One region of the Colwellia asteriadis genome, then DNA from elsewhere that is predicted to be linked to it. Evidence: predicted binding sites of a transcription regulator. Region 1 holds the regulator's gene; each other region holds the start of a gene.
The links. The regulator MetJ, encoded in region 1, represses methionine synthesis genes. The targets are predictions, from matches to a motif close to TAGACGTCTAGACGTCTA.

Region 1 (5,100 bases):
TGTGAATAACGTTTTGCGCGTTGGAATTCTTTGTGGGCTTGTTTAGTAAAAAAGCGACGATTATATAAGTTAGTTAATGAATCAGTATTCGCTAACTTTTTAAATTGCTCTTTCAAGTTATACAGCTCAGTTACATCACTTGAAAAGCCAATCAACGCAGGTGGTTTTCCTGGCTGAGAAAAAGGTATTTTAGTACTAATATAGTGATGAGCTATGTTGTTTTCATCAATAACTGTTTCGTCGATCACTTGTTTTTGATTACTCGCGAAGACTTCTTTATCTGATTGATAAAAGTGATCAGCTATTGCTTGGGGTAATACATCATAATCTTTCTTACCAATAATATTTTTAGCACTCTCTCCAAATAACTCTGCGACCTTACTATTAACATACATAAAAGTGCGCTCATTATTTTTCATATAAATATGTGCATCTATATTATTGAGGATTGTATCGAGTAAGTACGCTTGCTCATTAACTTGTTCTTGTAGCTTTTTTTCTGAGGTTATATCGGTAGATACACCGCACATACCACTAACATTGCCTTGAGCATCAAATAAAGGCTTTTTGACTGTTTTAAAAATGCGTACAGCTTGTATATTTTTAATAAAATTATATTCTTCACCTTCTACGCGAATTGCTTTTTTTATAACTTGTTGATCGTTTTCGGTGAGTTCAGCTGAAAGTGCAAGATCAAAAAAGTGGCTGTCATCGCAACCTATAATCTCAGCAAGTGATTTATCGAAAAGCTCTAAAACAGCTTGGTTAGCATAAGTGTACTTTCCTGCTATATCTTTGGTATAGATATAAGCGTCGACACTATTTAATATTTGTCCAAGAATACTGTCGTCAATGTGGTGGGGGCTTTTTCCTGACAAAAGATTAACCTAAATAAATGATCATAAACTCACAAAGAGATTACATTTGTTAAAATAGTAGCACAGATGTTAATGGATGACAGTAAAGGGATAAATTATAGATTAGTATAAGATAGAGCACTATTTAGACAAAATAGTTTAGCTTTTCTGATAAACTAGATTAATCACCCTCATAGATATTTAGTTAATTAAAGAGTTGTTCATGATCACTATTCCTAAAATCACTATGGCACCACACGGTCCAGTTTTTTCTACTTTTGTACAAGGGTATTGGCGCTTAGGTGCTTGGAATTTCACCGCGCAGCAGCGGTTAAGTTTTTTAAAGTCTCATGTCGAATTAGGTATCACAACCGTAGATAATGCCGCCATTTATGGTAATAGTGAGCAGCTATTTGGTGAAGCGCTCAAGCTTGATAAAAGTATGAGAGAGCAAATTGAAATTGTTTCAAAATTTGGTATTAATGGCGTAGCGCCAAGTCCAGATAGTAATAGAGTCTCTCATTATGACAGTAGCAAAGAAGCTATTATTACCTCAACAGAAAACTCACTAAAACGTTTAGGCGTTGAACAGTTAGATGCGTTATTAGTACATCGCCCTGATTTACTAATGAATGCAGATGAGGTGGCAGAGGCATTTGAACTCTTACATCAAAGTGGCAAAGTGAAGCACTTTGGTGTTTCAAACTTCAGTGCAAGTCAATTTGAATTATTACAATCACGGCTTTCTAAACCGCTAATTACCAATCAAGTTGAAATAAACCCACTTAATTTCAATGTATTTGAAGATGGTACTGCAGATCAGTTACAAAGATTAAGGATTCGTCCAATGGCGTGGTCTTGTCTTGCTGGCGGTAGCGTTTTCGATAAAAACAGTGAAAAAGCAATACGCTTGCATAAAACTTTGCATGAGTTAGTAGAAGAAATCGGTGCAAGCTCGATAGAGCAAGTTATTTATGCTTGGATATTAAAGCACCCTTCAAAGCCTGTAGCATTACTTGGAAGCCGAAATTTAGAGAGAATTAAAGAAGCAACGGGAGCAATAACCTTAACAATGAATGCTGAACAATGGTATCGAGTTTGGGTTGCCGCTAAAGGTCATGGCGTGGCTTAATGCAATTAACCAAAGGCAAAGATTGAGTCTAGGTCTGAGTCTAGGTCTAAGTATAGCTTGGTGCTATTTTACTTTTAAGTTAGGGCTACTATGCTTATTAAAGCAAAAGTTGTTTAAGCAACTCAATATTATTAGACGTTAAAGACAGGTGAACATGGAAAGTCAGAAAGAAACATTAAATGCTAAAACTCAAGTAGAGACTCTAGATGGTGAGCTATCAGTGCCGGTACCTAAATGGTTTATGGTAGTAGCAATTATCGCTTTGTTATGGAATCTTATTGGTGTGCTTGCGTTTATTAGTCAGATAACGATTACTCCTGAATTGCTCGAGCAATTACCCCCAGCAGAGCAAGCAATGTATTTAAATATGCCTCTTTGGGCGAATGGCGCTTTTGCTGTTGCTGTTTTTGCGGGAACTACCGCAAGCTTTATGCTGCTGTTTAAAATGTCGTGGGCAGTAAATTTATTTGTAGGATCGTTGATAGGTATTGTGGTGCAAATGTATCACGCGTTTTTTATTGCTAACGCTTTTGATGTATTTGGTCCTAGTGGTTTGATTATGCCAATTATGGTAACTATTTTTGCGTTACTCTTTTTAAAAGTTGCCATTGTTGCACGTAAAAACAATTGGTTGAGCTAGTTTTCCTAGGTTAAATACAGTTATGTATTAGGAGCTGTTGATTTTTCTAAGTAACTTTTACAATTTTTAGTATTCTCATCTTTTACAACATAAAAAGGCACCTTCGTAGTGCCTTTTAGCTTTTTTAGCGTATTGGTTTTATATGAAAAACAGCCTTTAGAAGAGGCTAATCATCATCTACTTCATAAGCGCTAAAGTCAGTAACTCCTTTTGCTTCAAGTAAGCGACGGACACTGGCTGGTAGTTTTTCATTATTATCTTTTGCTAAGTCTTCATCATCAGGTAAAGGCTGTCCGGTAAAAGCATGTAAAAAAGCTTCACACAATAATTCACTATTTGTTGCATGACGTAAATTATTGACTTGGCGTCTAGTGCGTTCGTCAGTTAATACTTTTAATACTCGCAAAGGAATAGAAACGGTAATTTTCTTAACTTGCTCACTCTTTTTACCGTGCTCGGCATAGGGATTTATATACTCGTCATTCCACTGAGCCATGGTTATTCCTCTGTATTGTTATGATGTACAACTAGGTTGTGATAGCGTAGATTTTACCTGTTGCGAAAAAGCAGTCAAGTAGAAGTTTAGATGTCTAAAATGTCTTGACCGTTTTAGCTAAAATGTTTAGAGTTATAGACGTCCAAACATCTAAACGTTAATTCACTTTATTTGTTAATACTACAGCGTACTTTTACAACAAGTATGAGCTACTAATTGAATGCGTTATTAAACGCTAAATGGGGAAATTATTATGTCGATTAAAAATATTACCACTTCGGCAGTAAGAGCAGGTATTAATACCGATAAACACCATGGTGCGGTTGTTGCTCCTATCCATTTATCGAGTACTTATTCACTTAAAGGTTTTAATGAAAAAAGACAGTTTGACTATTCGCGTACCGGTAACCCAACGCGAGCAACTTTTGCTGAAGCTATTGCTGAGTTGGAGCAGGGTAGTGTTGGTATTGTTACCAGTACCGGTATGGCAGCTGTACATTTAATTTGTCAGCTGTTGTCAGTAGAAGATACTGTTGTGATCCCACATGATTGCTATGGTGGGAGTTTTCGACTTTTTACTCACCTAGCTAAGCGCGGGCAGTTTAAGCTAATTGTGGTTGATCAAAATAATGCAGCGGCATTGGCCGAAGCCTTAGCGCAAAAGCCTAAGTTAGTTTTATTAGAAAGTCCAAGTAACCCATTATTACGTTTAGTTGACATTGAAGAAGTAACCAAAGCGTGCCATGCGGTTGGTGCATTAGTTGCTGTAGACAATACCTTTTTATCTCCAGCATTACAGCAGCCTTTAACGTTAGGGGCTGATATTGTTTTTCATTCGACGACTAAATATATTAATGGTCATAGTGATGTGGTTGGCGGTGTTTTAGTAACCAAAGAGCAAGCGCTTGGTGAAACATTAGCTTGGTGGGCTAACTGTATTGGTATTACTGGCAGCGCATTTGATAGCTTTTTAGCATTGCGAGGTTTGAAGACTTTACCTATTCGTATGAAACAACATCAAGAAAATGCTGACAAAGTTGCCGCATTCTTAAAAGATCATGCTGCGATTGATGCCGTTTATTATCCTGGCTTTAGCGATCATCCTGGCCATGAAATTGCGAAAAAACAACAATCTAATTTTGGCGCTATGTTAAGTTTTGAAGTAAAAGGTGGCGTTGAGGCAGTTAAAAAATTATTCGATAATATTGCGTTGTTTACCTTAGCGCAATCACTTGGCGGGGTTGAAAGTTTGATCAGCCACCCATCAACCATGACTCACGCGGGTATGGAAATAGCAGCACAATTAGAAGCAGGTATTACTCAATCATTAGTACGAATTTCGGTAGGTATTGAAGATATAGATGATATTTTAGCGGATTTAGCACACGCTTTAGCGCAAAGCCAACAATAAAAGCCGATAGATAGAGTAAATAGGGCAAGAGAATGACACAAGAAAGTATCGTACTAGAAAATGAATTTGCGGTAGGTAACACCACTGAAAATAAGTTGGCAAAACAGGCAATTCATGTACATAAATTTGGTGGTAGCTCATTAGCCACTGCAGAGTGTATTAAACGTGTTTTAGAGATTATTCGTCAACATTGTCAGTTGAACGATATTGTGGTGGTATCAGCAAACGGTAAAACTACTGATGCCTTGTTTGCTCTTTATACTCAGGCTGAAACATTACAAGCTGAAAAGCTCAATGCTGACTTAAGTAATGAAAGTGAAGCAGCACAAATTGCTACGTTAAGTGCTGAGCTCGTGCAATCGGTTGCTTTATTAACTCAACAGCAAGAGCAGTTAATTAGTGAACTACTAAACGAAAATAATGCCAATACTATTAGCCATTTATTGCGTAAAGATATTGAAATATTAACCACGTGGTTGTCTGGTGATTTAGCCTTGCATCACAATGATATTTTAGCGCTGGGCGAAGTTTGGTCGGCTCGCTTACTTTCTGCATTATTAAATG
Region 2 (5,100 bases), on a different contig from region 1:
CATTGGCTCGCCGTTAACAATTAAAATACGTTTGTCGCCATCTACAATTTCAGGCATGTATTCTTGCACCATAGCATACTGCTGACCATGGTTGGTTAAGGTTTCAATAATAACGCCCACGTTAGCATCTTCTTCTTTGATACGGAAAATAGACGCGCCACCCATGCCATCAAGTGGTTTGATAATAATATCTTTTTCAGTTTGGTGGAATTGACGAATTTTATCACTGCTACGAGTTACTAAAGTGCGCGGTGTTAAGTCACTAAACCAAGCGGTAAACAGTTTTTCATTACAGTCACGTAAGCTTTGTGGTTTGTTCACTATTAACGTGCCTTCAACCTCAGCGCGCTCTAACATGTAGGTGGCGTAAATAAACTCAGTGTCGAAAGGCGGATCTTTGCGCATTAAAACAGCATCAAGGTCGCTTAATGGAATATCTTGTGGGTCAGAAAGTTCATACCAATGATTGCTATCGTCAAACACTTTCACTTTATGGGTGGTGGCAAAGCAGCGGCCTTGATCAAGGTATAAGTCTTTCATTTCAATGTAGTAAAGCTCGTAACCACGAGATTGTGCTTCAAGCATCATTGCCATTGACGAGTCTTTAGCTACTTTGACTTGCGAAATAGGGTCCATCACAACGCCAAGTTTTATTTGTTTAGTATTTGTCATTTTTATCCTGCTCTTAAAGTTGTGTTTACGCTAAATCGCCATAGCGACATTGTAATGCGGTAATCGCGGTGAGTGCTGCGGTTTCAGTGCGTAACACTCTAGGGCCTAATAATACATCATGAAAGTTTGCTTGATTAGCTTGTTTTATTTCTTCATCACTTAAACCGCCTTCAGGGCCAATAAGTAATCTCACGCGATTGTCACTACTCTCAAGTGGTAATCCCATAATGGAGTGCTCAGCTTTTGGGTGTAAATTAATTTTCAATGCCGATGTTTCTTGCCCTAGCCACTCATTGAGTAATATTGGTTGAGTAACTTGTGGTACAAAACAGCGACCACTTTGTTCACAGGCGCTAATGACAATTTTTTGCCATTGTTGACGCTTTTTCTCTAACCGCTCACCGTTAAGTTTTACGCCACAGCGTTCAGTAAACAAAGGCGTGATGGTATTTACGCCAAGTTCTACCGACTTTTGCAAGGTAAAGTCCATGCGATCACCGCGTGAAATCCCTTGCCCTAAATGAATGTTCAGCGGTGATTCGTTTTCAACAATAATTTTCTCATGAATAACCACACTGGCTTCTTTTTTACTGACCTGAGTAATTTCTGCTTGGTATTGCGCGGCTTCACGACCATTAAATAAGGTTACTAAATCACCAGTAGTTAAACGCAATACTCGAATTAAATGACCGAAGGCATCATCAGATAATTTCACCGTTTCATTGATAATAAACGGATCAGCTTGGTAAATACGTGGATTAGACATGGCAATGGGCAAAATAAGGAATAGTTACCCATAACATAGGGGCAGAGGTGAGAAAAAACAACTCGTTAGGCAATAAAAAAACGCTACATTCAATAAAGCAATGTAGCGTTCGGTAATATTATTTTGTGGCCTATATTTGTGCTAGTAACGGCACTAAATTAGCATAGGGCTAGTTGTGACTTATAAACCCGCTGCTTTACGTAAATCGTCAGCTTTGTCAGTTTTTTCCCAGCTAAATGCTGTAAAAGTGTCATCGCCTACTGTCATTTCAAATGGTTCACGACCAAAGTGACCGTATGCTGCAGTTTGTTGATACATAGGGTGTAACAAGTCTAACATTTTAGTAATGCCGTAAGGGCGTAAGTCAAAATGTTCACGTACTAATTCAACTAAACGCTCTTCTGATACTTGACCTGTACCGAAAGTATCAATTGAAATTGACGTTGGCTCAGCAACACCAATAGCATAAGAAACTTGAATTTCACAACGTTCAGCAAGACCTGCAGCAACAATGTTTTTAGCAACATAACGACCTGCATAAGCAGCGCTACGGTCTACCTTTGATGGATCTTTACCTGAGAAAGCACCACCACCGTGGCGAGCCATACCACCGTAGGTATCAACAATAATTTTACGACCGGTCAAACCACAATCGCCTACTGGACCACCAATAACAAAACGACCCGTTGGGTTGATGTGATATTTAGTTTCAGGTGTTAATAACTCAGCAGGAAGGGTGTGCTTAATAATGTTTTCCATTACCGCATCGACTAAGTCTTCTTGCTTAATGTCTGGGTTATGTTGAGTAGAAAGTACAACGGTATCAATTGCTACCGGTTTGTTATCTTCATAAATGAAGGTTACTTGTGATTTAGCATCAGGACGTAACCAAGGTAAAATTCCTGATTTACGTGCTTCAGCTTGACGCTCTACTAAACGGTGCGAATAATAAAGTGGTGCAGGCATTAAGGTTGGTGTTTCGTTAGTTGCGTAACCAAACATTAATCCTTGGTCACCAGCGCCTTGCTCTTCTGGGCTTTGGCGATCAACACCTTGAGCGATTTCAGGAGACTGTTGGCCAATTAAGTTCATAATGCCACAAGTTTCGCCGTCAAAGCCAACATCAGACGAGGTATAACCAATTTCGCTGATCACATTACGTGTTAAAGCTTCTAAATCAACCCATGCATCAGTTGATACTTCACCTGAAATAATGGCAACACCGGTTTTTACCATAGTTTCACAGGCAACACGGGCGTTTTTATCTTTGGCGATAATCGCATCGAGTACCGCATCAGAAATTTGATCGGCAATTTTATCAGGATGTCCTTCAGAAACAGACTCAGAAGTAAAAAAATGTCTAGACATAAATCCTCAGCAGTATTTAACAAGGTTATAAAAAGTTTATAAAGATACTTACAAACTCTAAAAATAGTTCAATAACGCGAATGATACACGTTAGATAACATTATTTCTACTTTTTTACGCCTAGACGTCTAAACGTCTTATGTAAATGTTTATTTAGCCGGTGATTATCTAGGTAGATAGTATTGAGAGATAGTTTTTATAAATAGTTTTGATAAATAGTCTAGGTAAATCACTTTGGTGAACAATTTAGATGAATTATACAGGAGGGCTCTTTAGGGGGGGATTTAAGCCAATAATACAAAAACTTTCTATGAGTGCAGCTTAAACAATTTTTATCGCTATTTAACAATTATAATGACTGTAAAGTGATCGGTTGCTCCCACAAAGATGACATTAGCTTTTGTTGCTGCAAAGTTGCTGCCGAGCTGTAAAAACTATATTGCGCTTGCTGTTGATTATTTGCAGCTAAATTAGCTTGTATTAGTTGACGACTTAATTGCAAGGTTACAGGTGCAGACGTTTCAATAATCATTATTTTATTATCGGTAATGTCATTTATTTGCGTTAAGAGAAACGGATAATGGGTACAACCTAATACAAGTGTATCAACACCTTTATGTAGTAGTGGTTCAATATAGCGCTTTAATAGTTGCTGACAGGCGGCACTATTTTGTTGACCTTGCTCGATAAACTCGACTAAGCCTGGGCAAGGTTGAATTAATACCTCTGCGCCATTGTGATGTTGGGCGATTAAGTTTTGAAAGCGTAGATTAGTACTGGTGGCTTGCGTTGCTAATACCGCTACTTTTTTTGTTAAACTAAATTTCGTTGCTGGTTTTATTGCTGGCTCAACGCCAATAACCGGAATTGATACCCTAGCTCTTAATTGCTCAATGGCATTAACGGTTGCGGTATTACAAGCTACAACTAATGCTTTAATCTCTTTTTGGATTAATTGTTCTGCAATATAAAGTACACGCTCGTTAATAAACTGGATTGATTTTTCACCATAAGGCGCATGTAAACTATCAGCGACATAGATAAGGTTTTCATGGGGCAGCTGTTTAGCAATACATTTTGCAATAGAAAGTCCACCGACACCTGAGTCAAATACGCCTATGGCTTGCGAATTATTATGTTGGCTGGGGATATTAATAACTTTAGATCTTTCTTAGGCTTATGGGATAGGCTAAATTGTATGGCTTTATTGGTATAGAAGTAAACAAAAATAGAAGTAAACAAAAATAGAAGTAAACAAAATATTACTGATAGCTTAGCTTAAGCTAACTTGGTTCTTTGCATTATAAGGGAAAATAATGAAGCAAAATATGCAAACCTTTATTCGTTTATTAACAAGTGGCGCAGAATTAACAAATACCGCTTTATCAACAAGTGACCATGTTGACCCATTGCTTGAGCATTATTTAGCTTCTAGCGAGCCAGAAAACATGGCCCAGCTTGCTTTTCTTTATCAGCAAGGTCAAAAAAGTGCGGTTAAATTTGGCTTTTACCAAGCAATAGTCACAAAACTAATCAAAGGGAAGGGCTTACCACTTGCATTGATTGCGCTATTAACGAGTAGCGATTTATTAAGTTTTTTTACGCCAGCCTTACAATTAGCTGGCAACTTTAATAAAACCAATGCGCAGCAACGCAATGTTTTGCACTATTTACTCGCTGGCTCATCAACACAAATTCATGCAATAGAGCCGCCGTGTAATTACTTGCGCTCTATGATGTTATTTGAAAGTAATGAAGCGTTATGTAATGGTTTATGTCAAAGAGACAATGAGAATTTAACCCCAGTTGAGCTTTACTTATGCGTTAATAAAAATCTAAAAGCACTGTCTAATCATGAGTTAAGTGCGTTATTTGCTTTAATTGAAATAGAGCAAAAGCAACAAAGTACAAACCACGATAATTATGTGAAAGTCATTAAAGGCGTCGCTGCTATTTGTCGTGCTCAAGCACAGGTAGCTAATCGTGAATTACAGCGTGTATTAGTCATTGCAACTTATTATCACAAGTCGATTAACGAAGTACTTGGCGATATAGCTTAGCAATATCGCTTAGTAATATAGCTTAAAAATACCGCTTAGTAACTGAGGTTTTACTTTTGATAGTTAGCGCTCTAACTGAAGCATTTCTTATTAAAGCATTGAGATATCTTCAAAATACTTAACGGTATTACGACCACTTAGCTTACCTTGATATAGCGCCTGATCTGCTTGGTTTAGTATCTCTTCTAATGTGAGCTCTGCGTGATATTGTGAAACCCCAAAAGTGGCAGTAAT
Region 3 (5,100 bases), on a different contig from region 1:
TGTCGAACGAGCGAAACTGATGAAAGTAGGACCTGGTACTCAACTTGATGCTGATTTAGGGCCTGTAGTTTCACCACAAGCCAAAGCTCGTATTATCTCTTTATTAGATTCAGGCGTTGAGCAAGGCGCGAATATATTAGTTGATGGTAGAAATTGTCAAGTTAAAGGGTACCCTAATGGTAACTTTGTTGGACCAACTCTGTTTACTGGCGTAACTACTGACATGGATATTTATACCCAAGAAATATTTGGACCCGCTTTGTGTGTACTGGAAGCAGATACGTTAGATGAAGCGATAGCGATTATTAATGCTAACCCAAATGGTAATGGTACTTCATTATTTACCTCATCGGGCTGGGCAGCACGAAAATTTGAAAATGATATTGATGTTGGCCAAGTTGGTATTAATGTGCCAATTCCTGTCCCAGTAGCTTATTTTAGCTTTACCGGTTCACGTGGTTCAAAGCTAGGTGATTTAGGCCCTAATGGTAAACAAGTGGTCAGCTTTTGGACTTATACTAAATCGGTCACAGCAAGATGGTTTGAGCCAGATCACCAAGACGGATCAACTGTGCACACCACTATTAGTTTGAAATAGAGTACCCAGTTTATCTTGAGTATATTAGAAAAAAGAGCCGTTACTTTACAATAACGGCTCTTTTTTTAAGGCTTTATTTAGCTAAGGCTAAGTGCTAGCTGTTTTTATTAGTGCAGTATTCTGGCCCGAATTGTACCGTCAATACGTTTTAATTCTTTTAGTGCTAGCTTGCTATCTTGTGAGTCAATATCAATAACGACATAACCAATTTTATCATCAGTTTGTAGGTATTGTGCCGCAATATTAATATCATGCTCAGCGAAGGCTTTGTTAATTTGTCTTAAAACACCTGGCTGGTTGTGATGAATATGTAATAAACGACTAGTATTTCTTTGTCCTGGTACAGAATGCTCTGGTAGTGATACTTCTGGGAAGTTAACCGCAGATAAGCTTGAGCCATTATCAGAGTATTTAGCTAGTTTACTTGCTACTTCTAAACCAATATTTTCTTGGGCTTCTTTAGTGCTGCCACCAATATGTGGTGTTAAAATAACATTGTCAAAACCACGTAATTCAGAGATAAATTCTTCATCATTACTCTTTGGCTCTACTGGGAATACATCAATTGCAGCGCCTGCAATTTTTTTGCTACTTAATGCTTGCGCTAGAGCTGGAATGTCAACCACAGTACCGCGAGAAGCGTTAATGAAAATAGCACCGTCTTTCATTTGTGAAAATTCAGTTTCACCAATCATGTTTTGTGTTTGCTGCGTTTCAGGAACGTGTAAACTTACCACATCAGCTTCATTTAATAGCGCTGGTAGTGATGTTGCTTGGCTTGCATTACCTAAAGGTAGTTTAGTTTCAATATCGTAAAAACGAACACGCATACCTAAGGTTTCAGCCAAAATTCCTAACTGCATACCAATATGACCATAGCCGATAATACCTAGTACTTTACCGCGAGCTTCTACAGAGCCTAATGCTGATTTGAACCATTCGCCGCGATGTGCCTTGGCACTTTTCTCAGGAATGCCACGTAGTAGTAATAATGCTTCACCAAGCACTAATTCAGCAACAGAGCGAGTGTTAGAGAATGGCGCATTAAACACTGGAATACCTTGCACTTGTGCAGCGGTAATATCAACTTGGTTAGTACCAATACAGAAGCAACCAATAGCTACAAGTTTTTTAGCGTGACTTAAGACTTCTTCAGTTAATTGTGTGCGCGAACGTATACCAATAAAATGTACGTCAGCTATTTTTTCAATTAACTCTTCTTTTGAAAGAGAGGTTTTAAGTGACTCAATGTTTGAGTAACCTTTACTTTTTAGTTCTTCTAAAGCGCTGGGATGAAGGCCTTCAAGTAATAAAATCTTGATCTTGTCTTTTGCTAATGAATTCTTGTTAACGTTGTTCATAAAATGGCTTCACTCAATTCTAACTAAATTATTATTAATACCAATTAATAGAAGTAATTGATATAGATGGCTAGATACCTAAAATGGAAGTTTAACATACCATATAGTGCATAAACTCTAAAGCGTTTATTGCTCCTTGTAGTGAATAAATATTCTAACTATATGATTTATTAATCAATGAGGATAAGCTTTTAACGTAAGGGGAGCGAGTTTAATAAATTACTCCCCCGAAAAGGCTATTTATTTAATAACTTTTACACCATCGCTTGAGCCTAATACTAAAATATCTGCGCCACGTAGTGCAAATAAACCGTTAGTAACGACACCCACAATGGCATTTATGCGTGTTTCCATTGCTTTGGGATCGAGAATCTCTAAATTATGAACATCAATAATTACATTACCGTTGTCAGTAACGACGCCTTGTCTGTATGCTGGATCACCACCTAACTTTACTATTTCTCTGGCGACATAGCTACGTGCCATAGGAATGACTTCAATCGGTAACGGGAAATCACCCAAAAGTTTAACTTGCTTAGAGCTATCAGCGATACAAATAAACTTGTGTGCTACTGCCGCGACAATTTTTTCGCGTGTTAGTGCGGCACCACCACCTTTTATCATTGCCATATGCTCAGTAATTTCATCAGCGCCATCAACATAAACATCAAGCACATCAACGCTATTTAAATCAAATACTTCAATACCGTGAGCAATTAAACGCTTAGTAGACTCTTCTGAGCTTGAGACAGCACCAGTGATTTTATCTTTAATTGTCGCTAAAGCATCAATGAAATGATTAACTGTAGAGCCCGTACCTACACCAACAATAGTGTCATTTTCTATAAACTCTAGCGCTTTTAATGCTGCCGCTTTTTTCATTTCATCTTGGGTCATGCTAAATGCCTTTAATTGGAAGTGGTCTACAATTTTGAGGGCTGATTATAACACCCATTTTAGCTTTTTAGGTAGCGCTTACTAGGGGTTATGATTTCAGGTAAAGGGATATCCCATTGTTCAACTGGAATGCTGTCAACTCGTTGGCAGTTGTGGGCAATACCGATTGGGTAAAATAGTGAGTTATTATGTGGTGTTGTACAGTTTGTTGTGTGTGAGCTTTGCTGTGTAAACCACTTTGCTAAAGTTCTATCGTAGAAGCCACCGCCCATGCCTAATCGGTTACCATTGTTATCAAAAGCAACTAAAGGCGTGCATAAGACATCAAGCATTTCAATAGGGCATACCTGTTGAACGTTGAGTTTAGGCTCTAAAATACCGAACCTGTTATTTTGCAGAGAGGTTTTTTCATCAAAACGAAGGAACAATAAATTATGGCGGTTAAATGGGTGAATAACAGGCAAGTACACTTGTTTATTATGTTGCCAGCACCATTGAATAAAAGGCATTGGGTCTAGTTCACCATCATTCGCTAGGTATAGTGCGATGTGACGAGCGTTTTGTATATAAGGTAAATTGCATAGTTGCTGCTTTAGCTGAATACTTGCAAGGTTTTGCTCATCAGGGCTTAAGGCGTTGCGCTTAAGACGAATGAGTTTTCTTAATTCAGTACGTTCTTTGAGAGGGTGTGACATAGGCAATATCAATTCAGGTAATTAAGATGTGGTAAAGCCGCTAATCATCGCGTTAAATATTTCGCTAACTAATGAGGCTGTTGAGCATCTTTAGGCTCAGTGTATTAAACAATATCTTAACCTAAACTCAGCGAGAATAGTAAGTAACCTGAGCTCAGCTTAATAAATGTTGCTCTAGCCGCTATTTTTCCTAACTTCTTCGTTAAATTTACTTGCAATAGGCCAATTGTTGACGCGAAATTTGCCTTGCTTATCATATGAAAAGAAGAAAAACTATCAAGCTAGTGATTCAGAAAAGTAACTTTTGCTGATACTCCAAATTGTTAAATATCTCTTAAACCAAGTTCAGGTTAAGTCGTTAATTTTTTACGCGACAAAAAAAGCTGATAGGTTACGCTATCAGCTTTATATTGTATTTAGACTTGTATGTAGCTAGGAAGATTAGCTGCGTGTTTCAGAAACACCTTCGTGAGTCGCGGTTACTGAAAGCTCTTCTTCAAGTTTGCTGTCAATATCTGAATGCTGATCACCTTCGGCGCCGTGCATCCATTCAACTAACTTGTTCGCACTTAAGAAAATAATAAGCGCCGTGACTAAAGCTGCAACACCCACAGACATAAAGATGTTACCGGCATTAGCGACTTGCTCTTCACCTTCACCAACAAATTGACCAATAAAAGCTGCTAGCTTATTTGATAGTGCAGTAAAGAAGAACCATGCACCCATTAATAATGACGTGAACTTCACTGGTGCTAACTTAGACACTAACGATAAACCAATAGGTGATAAACATAGCTCACCTAACGTATGGAATAGGTAAGCAAATACTAAGAATAACATGCTAACTTTAATGGTTACATCGCCACCTTGAACCATAGTAGCACCAACCATAACAAAGAAGCCTAAGGCTAAAAATACCATAGCTAAAGCAAATTTCTTTGGCGAGGTAGGCTCTTTAGAGCCCATACCAACCCAAATAGAGGCTATTACAGGCGCAAGTAAAATAATAAACATCGCGTTAAGAGATTGGAACCAAGTTGCTGGTACTTCAAACCCCATAAAGTTACGATCAGTAAATTGTGACGCGTAGATATTAAATAAGCCACCGGCTTGTTCGAAGCCAGCCCAGAAGATAACAGAGAAAACACTCATGATAAGAATTACTTTAGTGCGATCTTTTTCTTCTTTAGTTAACGCGCGTGCTTTTAAGTCTTCTTTGTGTTCAGTAACTTTTTTCGCAGAAGGAACAACGCCGATATCACCTAAATATTTATTAGCAAGAGTTAGCTGTAATGCTAAACCAATTAACATACCAACACCGGCAGCAATAAAACCGTAATGCCAGTTTACTTCTTCACCTAATGTACCAACGATAAATGGTGATAAGAATGCACCTAAGTTAATACCCATGTAGAAAATAGTGAATGCACCATCACGGCGATGATCGCCTTCTTGATATAACTCACCCACTAAGCTTGATACGTTAGCTTTAAATAAACCATTACCAATAACGATTAAGGCTAAACCGATATAAAACACGGTTTCTTCC

Region 2: metK (methionine adenosyltransferase) is a predicted target of MetJ. The motif match lies at 2,928-2,945, and genes of this name have one in related genera.
Region 3: serA (phosphoglycerate dehydrogenase) is a predicted target of MetJ. The motif match lies at 2,023-2,040, and genes of this name have one in related genera.

What each region holds. Positions count from the first base shown of each region.
Region 1 covers NZ_BAAAFA010000012.1:80,823-85,922, forward strand. The annotation lists gene ABD005_RS16240 (sensor domain-containing diguanylate cyclase) at 1-878, opposite strand, end outside; gene ABD005_RS16245 (aldo/keto reductase) at 1,081-1,989, shown strand; gene ABD005_RS16250 (hypothetical protein) at 2,144-2,629, shown strand; gene metJ (met regulon transcriptional regulator MetJ) at 2,796-3,125, opposite strand; gene metB (cystathionine gamma-synthase) at 3,379-4,536, shown strand; gene metL (bifunctional aspartate kinase/homoserine dehydrogenase II) at 4,569-5,100, shown strand, end outside.
Region 2 covers NZ_BAAAFA010000016.1:15,099-20,198, forward strand. The annotation lists gene gshB (glutathione synthase) at 1-672, opposite strand, end outside; gene rsmE (16S rRNA (uracil(1498)-N(3))-methyltransferase) at 698-1,438, opposite strand; gene metK (methionine adenosyltransferase) at 1,619-2,806, opposite strand; gene murI (glutamate racemase) at 3,156-3,962, opposite strand; gene ABD005_RS17625 (hypothetical protein) at 4,123-4,866, shown strand; gene ABD005_RS17630 (sensor domain-containing diguanylate cyclase) at 4,957-5,100, opposite strand, start outside.
Region 3 covers NZ_BAAAFA010000004.1:194,786-199,885, forward strand. The annotation lists gene ABD005_RS07360 (CoA-acylating methylmalonate-semialdehyde dehydrogenase) at 1-598, shown strand, start outside; gene serA (phosphoglycerate dehydrogenase) at 706-1,959, opposite strand; gene rpiA (ribose-5-phosphate isomerase RpiA) at 2,200-2,856, opposite strand; gene ABD005_RS07375 (5-formyltetrahydrofolate cyclo-ligase) at 2,916-3,551, opposite strand; gene ABD005_RS07380 (peptide MFS transporter) at 3,993-5,100, opposite strand, start outside.